2 regions of the Anoxybacillus sp. B2M1 genome follow, and region 1 is predicted to be linked to the other one. Evidence: a T-box and tRNA genes for the amino acid it is inferred to sense, from the RefSeq annotation. Region 1 holds a T-box; the other holds one or more tRNA genes.
What was found. The T-box of region 1 lies ahead of trpS (tryptophan--tRNA ligase). A T-box ahead of a tRNA ligase gene usually reads a tRNA of that ligase, here a tRNA-Trp.
Positions count from the first base shown of each region.

Region 2: it encodes a tRNA-Trp, which carries the amino acid that the T-box ahead of trpS (tryptophan--tRNA ligase) is inferred to sense. The anticodon was not compared.

Region 1 is NZ_CP015435.1:1,811,617-1,815,090, reverse strand. Features, by position in the region: gene GFC28_RS08765 (YjbA family protein) at 1-529, shown strand, start outside; gene trpS (tryptophan--tRNA ligase) at 585-1,574, opposite strand; T-box leader at 1,639-1,875, opposite strand; gene GFC28_RS08755 (peptide ABC transporter substrate-binding protein) at 2,401-3,474, shown strand, end outside.
Region 2 is NZ_CP015435.1:191,983-195,456, forward strand. Features, by position in the region: gene GFC28_RS01040 (EAL domain-containing protein) at 312-554, shown strand; gene GFC28_RS01045 (hypothetical protein) at 599-880, opposite strand; tRNA gene GFC28_RS01050 (tRNA-Gly) at 1,162-1,233, shown strand; tRNA gene GFC28_RS01055 (tRNA-Pro) at 1,284-1,360, shown strand; tRNA gene GFC28_RS01060 (tRNA-Ala) at 1,372-1,444, shown strand; tRNA gene GFC28_RS01065 (tRNA-Ser) at 1,451-1,540, shown strand; tRNA gene GFC28_RS01070 (tRNA-Phe) at 1,814-1,886, shown strand; tRNA gene GFC28_RS01075 (tRNA-Tyr) at 1,899-1,983, shown strand; tRNA gene GFC28_RS01080 (tRNA-Trp) at 1,987-2,060, shown strand; tRNA gene GFC28_RS01085 (tRNA-His) at 2,071-2,143, shown strand; tRNA gene GFC28_RS01090 (tRNA-Gln) at 2,166-2,240, shown strand; tRNA gene GFC28_RS01095 (tRNA-Gly) at 2,244-2,315, shown strand; tRNA gene GFC28_RS01100 (tRNA-Cys) at 2,321-2,391, shown strand; tRNA gene GFC28_RS19100 (tRNA-Arg) at 2,397-2,494, shown strand; tRNA gene GFC28_RS01105 (tRNA-Arg) at 2,593-2,666, shown strand; gene GFC28_RS01110 (flavin monoamine oxidase family protein) at 2,887-3,474, opposite strand, start outside.

The DNA.
Region 1 (3,474 bases):
ATATGTGCGGAAAAACCATGAACGTCTTCAGCTTGATTATTGTTTCGTTGTAACGGATGGAAAAGGAATATTAGCGATTGACACGATCGGTTCGAGCATTCCAATTCGCAAAAGTCGGCTGATTCCAAGACAAGAGCAGCTTGTCTATGAAATGGTCGCGGACCAGCAAGAAGAAGCCTATCCGCTTCCTTCATATGAAAAAGAATATCATATTTTATCGCCTGCTCCGGAGCTGATGAACGGACTGACACGGAAGGAGCGCCAACTCAAACAGCTTTTGTTTATGGCGATGGATCAGCTTTATTCAACGAAAAATGTAGCAGAAATTCGCTATTGGTACACGGAATGGGCGCCGCATAAATATCCTTTAATTCAGCAAATGTCATTTGAAGAAGCATGGCAGCAGCTATATGAGGAAACAAAATACGATTGGTCGGAAAAGCACGTTCAACTATGCGAAAAAATGATTAAAGGACAGCCATTTTTTGAAAAGCTGTGGGAAATGGAGCAAGAGCCGCGGGTTAACTAAAGAGGTTGAATAAAAAGCAAGCCGATGTTGCGGCTTGCCTTTTTTTGCTTTGTTGTTACCCTCGATTTCGTCCTAATCCTATCGCATGTTCCATTTTTTTGAGCATTTCGTTTGCTACTTGGTTCGCTTTCTCTGCCCCTTTATCAAGGATGTCATCAAGAGAGCTGCTTTCCATTAAATGATAATATTTCTCTTGAACCGGAGCGAGGGCATCCATAATCACTTGAGCTAAATCGCTTTTAAATTCTCCATAGCCTTTTCCGGCATATTGCTGTTCTAATTGTTCGATCGTTTTATTTGCTAAAATGGAATAAATATTCAATAAGTTAGTAACACCAGGCTTCGTTTCCTTGTCGTAGCGGATCGTTCCTTCAGAATCGGTTACAGCGCTCTTAATTTTCTTTTCAATGGCTTTGGCATCATCTAACAGCGTAATATATGATTTTTGATTTGGATCCGATTTACTCATTTTTTTCAATGGATCGGCCAATGACATAATTCGCGCTCCGACTTTTGGGATGCGCGCTTCAGGGATGGTGAAAATTTCCCCGTATCGTTTATTGAAGCGCTCCGCTAAGTCGCGAGTTAATTCAATGTGCTGCTTTTGATCTTCGCCAACAGGAACGATGTCTGTTTTATAAAGAAGAATATCAGCCGCCATTAACGGCGGGTATGTTAATAGACCCGCGCTCACTGCCTCTTTTCCCGCCGATTTATCTTTAAATTGCGTCATCCGTTCAAGCTCCCCGATATAGGAAAGACACTGTAAAATCCATCCGGCCTGCGCGTGAGCAGGAACTTCTGATTGCACAAATAAAGTGGCTGTGTTCGGATCAATGCCGACCGCTAAATAGAAGGCCGCCAAGCTGCGGATATTTTGACGCAGCTGTTTTGGATCTTGCGGCACGGTAATCGCGTGCTGATCGACGATACAAAAATAGCATTGATATTCGTGTTGCAGCTCAACAAACTGCCGCATGGCACCAATATAGTTTCCAAGGGTGAGAACTCCGCTTGGCTGGATGCCAGAAAAAATGGTTTTCATGAGATAGACCACTCCTTTTCCATTATTTGCTCATAAATAAAGGCCCTATCTCCCCTTAGCGAAAATTAGGGACGATAGGACCGCGTTGCCACCCTAGTTATTGCACAGAAACGTGCAATCACTCTGATCCATGCTGTGTCATGCATGGCGCCTCTGTAACGCAAGGCAGACGTCTGAGCCTACTCTCCAGTTCAGCCCAGATGCTCGAAAGCCCATTCCATATTGCTAGCCGCTTGTTCCCACCAACCACAAGCTCTCTGAAGGCATCACAACATGTACTCTTCTTTCTCATCGCATGCTGTTTTTTTCTTTATTCTAATGCATGAAGAACATTTGTGCAAGAAATAACCGTCGATTTTCCTATTTCTGTATTATTATATCAAGCTTATTGAAAAAATTATTTTCAAAAAATTCTCTTTCCTAAATTAAAGTGATAAATTGCTAGTGTAATGAAAGGATAAATTTAAAAAAATGAAAATGTAAACGCTTTAATTTGTTGTTTTTTCAGTTTTTTTTTGTGATTTTGTAATTTTTTTTATTTACATTTATCAAAAAAAACTATAAAATGCTAATTAGCTGAAAAATAAAGTTAAAAAAACAATTTTAACAAATGGAAAATTCAGAAAAAACAAAAATATAGAATGATTTCTTTTTTAAGTATATTAATATTTTCGATCTGTAGTAGAGCAGATAAAATTTTTCCATCCAGAGTGATGGATCTAGGCTCTTGTACATACCGGCTCAAGATGCAACTAGGGTACCAAAAGTTCTGCGCTTTTACGTAGGACTTTTGACTATAAAAATTTTTTACTAGGGGGGAAATTCATTGAAGAAAAGACTATCTCTTTTGTTCAGCTTAATGCTAGTGCTTAGTCTCTTCCTTGCTGCTTGTGGCGGATTCAGCAAAAAAGATGACGCCAGCGATGATAAAGCAGGAGGCAAAAAATCAGATGTTCCGCAAGAGCTGCGTGTGAACATTAAGACTGAGCCGTTTTCTCTACATCCTGGTTTGGCGAATGACTCTGTTTCTGGTAACGTGTTGCGCCAAACATTCGAAGGGTTGACAACCATTAAAGACGGCAAACCTGAATTAGCTGCTGCAGAAAGCTACGAGGTTTCCGATGATTTAACGACTTACACATTCAAGCTGCGCGACGCAAAATGGACAAACGGTGACCCAGTGACAGCGCAAGACTTCGAATATGCTTGGAAATGGGCGCTTGATCCAAAGAATGAATCACAATACGCTTATCAGCTTTACTATATTAAAAATGGCCAAGCCTATAATGAAGGAAAGGCGAAGGCTGAGGACGTTGGCGTAAAAGCACTTGACGAGAAAACACTGCAAGTGACTCTTGAAGCTCCAACCCCTTACTTTTTAGAATTAACAGCGTTCTATACGTATTATCCAGTGAACAGCAAAGTGGCTCAACAAAAACCAGACTGGTATAAAAACGCAGGGCCTGATTACACTTCAAACGGTCCGTTCAAAATGGTCACTTGGGAGCATAACAGCAAAATCGTTCTTGAAAAGAATGAATCCTATTGGGATGCGAAAAACGTCAAGCTTGAGAAAATCGACATGGCGATGGTCAATGACACCAATACGGAGCTTTCCATGTTTAACAACGGAGAGCTAGATTGGGCAGGAATGCCTACTGGCCAATTGCCGACAGACTCTTTGCCGCAGTTAAAGAAAGAAGGTAAATTGCACGTTCAGCCAATCGCAGGTACGTATTGGTACAAATTTAATACGGAAAAACCACCATTCAACAATGTGAATATCCGCAAGGCATTCACATATGCGATCGACCGCAAAGCGATTGTAGAAAACGTGACAAAAGGCGAGCAAATTCCAGCGATGGCTGCTGTGCCGCCAACGATGTTCCCTGAAAATGAA
Region 2 (3,474 bases), 1.6 Mb from region 1:
CTTGCGAAGCTTGATGAAAGTGGGAGATGAATCGACTTCGGACAAGGACAGGCTTTTGCCTGTTCAATTGTCTGACCCTGTGGTAAAATAAACCTATGTCGTTCTTTCATAACTGGATATAGGAGGTTGCATGGAGAAAATAAAATGCGAAAACCAAGCGGATCCTTCCATGCGTAAAATATCCAAGGTACAAAAGAACTCCGAATTGTCGGACATCTAGGGTTGGAACGACCCGAAGTCACGCTCAGGGAGACGAAAGGCGGCTTTCGTCGTGGAACTGAGAAGCTCCCACTTCAAGCTTTAGCTAAGTGGTGAGTAGTTCACAGATCGCCAAAGTATTTATTGATGGAATTGCGCAAACGGAGGAAGATCAAGCGATTGTCGCTTCCGTTATCGGTTTAGCGAAAAATTTGAAGTTGCGCGTGATTGCTGAAGGCGTGGAAACATTTCAACAGCTGCAAATTCTTCGTTCCCTTCATTGTGATGAAATTCAAGGATATGTTCTGGGAAAACCGTTAGCAAAGGAAGAATTTGAAAAAGGGTATTTAAAATAGCCTCCCTAAACAAAGGAAAGAGGGAGGCGATAGGTTGTCTAAGGCTATCGCTGAACGTATTCCATCACGTCTAAATGGAGTTCAATAAGCGCCAATTTTGTTTCATTGGCTAACGGCGAAGCCATAATGCGTTTAACAGCATAATGGAATTTTACCTCTGGAGCTTGACGAACGCGTGGATGAGTCATTTCATCTCTCAGCTCTTTTTCAATCGCTTCATGAATGAGCGCCTTACATCTTTCCTCTGTCAGCTCTTCCTCTTTGTTGAGCGAGCGATTGGACCAAAGTGACCGATAAGCTTCAAACAAATGCATAAATGCAGCCATAGAGATCCCCCTCTGTTGCGCAAAAGTACAAAATTCATTATACAACGATTGTATGATAAAATCATAAAAACAGATTATTCCGAATGTGGATGGCTCTAAGGCGTTAATTTAGGCAACGGCTAGATAACGATGTTTTTGACCAAAGTATATTGACAAATTATTTGTATCGATATAGAATGAAAATCGTCGCTATTTAGATATAGATAGTGATGGCTTGAAAAAATCATATTGACAATCTCACTTGTTTTATTATAATAATACTTGCTTACGTTTTTAAACACGCGGAAGTAGTTCAGTGGTAGAACACCACCTTGCCAAGGTGGGGGTCGCGGGTTCGAGTCCCGTCTTCCGCTTCAAAAGGATCTTTGTAATCGGTGCTCATGTGTGAATGGTTGCTTTAGAGCGGGAAGTAGCTCAGCTTGGTAGAGCACATGGTTCGGGTCCATGAGGTCGCAGGTTCAAATCCTGTCTTCCCGACCAGTTTCATTTTTGGGGCCTTAGCTCAGCTGGGAGAGCGCCTGCTTTGCACGCAGGAGGTCATCGGTTCGATCCCGATAGGCTCCATCGAATGGAGGAGTACCCAAGTCTGGCTGAAGGGGTCGGTTTCGAAAACCGATAGGGGTGTCACAGCCCGCGGGGGTTCGAATCCCTCCTCCTCCGTCCTATACATATCGCATGATTAGATGTCATACATATACGTGATAGCGGAATCACAGACGTTTTATTGAAATAATTTTAAAGATATACATATGTTTAACTGTTTTCGGTGAATTCGCTTTGTTGTATAGGAAAGCAAAGGGGATTTATGGTCAATTGGTCTGGAATGTGCGATCAATGACCCGTCGCTGATGTCATATTGACAAAATAGTCGTTGTGCACCGTATTTTAATGTACGGATGCGAATAAACATCCAACCAATGTACATCGTATCATGGCTCGATAGCTCAGTCGGTAGAGCAAAGGACTGAAAATCCTTGTGTCGGCGGTTCGATTCCGTCTCGAGCCATTTTTTATAGCTGGAGGGGTAGCGAAGTGGCCAAACGCGGCGGACTGTAAATCCGCTCCCTGTGGGTTCGGCGGTTCGAATCCGTCCCCCTCCACCAGTTAGGGGCATAGTTTAATGGTAGAACAGAGGTCTCCAAAACCTCCGGTGTGGGTTCGATTCCTACTGCCCCTGCCATTTTAGTATGGCGGCTATGGCGAAGTGGTTAACGCACCAGATTGTGGCTCTGGCATTCGTGGGTTCGATTCCCACTAGTCGCCCCTTGATGAATATGGAGAGGATTGGGGTATAGCCAAGCGGTAAGGCAACGGACTTTGACTCCGTGATGCGTTGGTTCGAATCCAGCTACCCCAGCCAAATGCGGAAGTAGTTCAGTGGTAGAACACCACCTTGCCAAGGTGGGGGTCGCGGGTTCGAGTCCCGTCTTCCGCTTTGATGGCGGCATAGCCAAGTGGTAAGGCAGAGGTCTGCAAAACCTTTACCCCCGGTTCGAATCCGGGTGCCGCCTTTGTTGCGAGTGTAGTTTAGTGGCAAAACTTCAGCTACGAGCGATGCGTCATTGAATATGTGACGAGTTGCTGATGTCGTGGGTTCGAGTCCCGTCACCCGCTTGTGGCGGTCCAATGGATCGACGAACCGTCTCATTGCTCTGTTTTTCGAACCAATGAAAGAGGCATAGCAAATTGCTTGCGACAGAAATGAGGATGATGTCCCAGTAGCTCAGTAGGATAGAGCAGCGGCCTTCTAAGCCGTCGGTCGGGAGTTCGAGTCTCTCCTGGGACGCTGAAAAAAGGGGTTTCCTATAAAAGGAAGCACCTTTTTTTCATGAGCAAAAGCAGCTCTTTTGCTTCAGGTTAGTTCGATGGGTCTTTTGTAGTTGTTCCTTTAGATAGGTCTGAGTTCTGAAATCGTACCATGTTGAGCGATTTGAAGGGAAGCCGTATTTTTATTGAAGCTGTAGTTTGCGCGTTGGATCATTGGTTGCTTCTATATGGCCCCCTGATTATTTTAGCGTGGTTTGCGCTTCAAGGTAGGATTTTGGCACTTTATGGACTTCGTATGCTGTACAAATTCCCGACTCAATCGCCCCTTGGATCCACCCGTGAACCGTTGAAGCGTGTTCTCCTGCAAAATAGACTCTTCCTTCGGGAGAACCGATATATTGCGAAAGCTCAGTGACTTGCTCGGGCTTAAACATCGTAAACGCCCCTCCAGAATACGGATAACGAACCCAACTATGGCTAATTCCTGTTTCGAACTCATGATAAACCTGCTGTCCATGAATAACAGCCAAGTTTTTAAGGGTATACTCTAGCCGATTTTCATCACTTAAACTATCCCATGGTATCGTATCGTCTTCCCATGTGTAGCTGGCCAGTACAACTCCTGGACCAGAGCTTCCCAGTCCGTGGCTTGGATATTGAGTATAAGTAATTGGAAGATCAGAGATAGTTCGACCGCCAAACATTCCTTCTTTTTCCCAGAAACGATGTTTAAATTGAATACCAGTTTTCGTGGAACCGACATAGTGAAGCTCGCGAATCGCTTTCCACTTGTTTTGGGAAAAAGAGTTTCTTGGCTCGATCTCTAC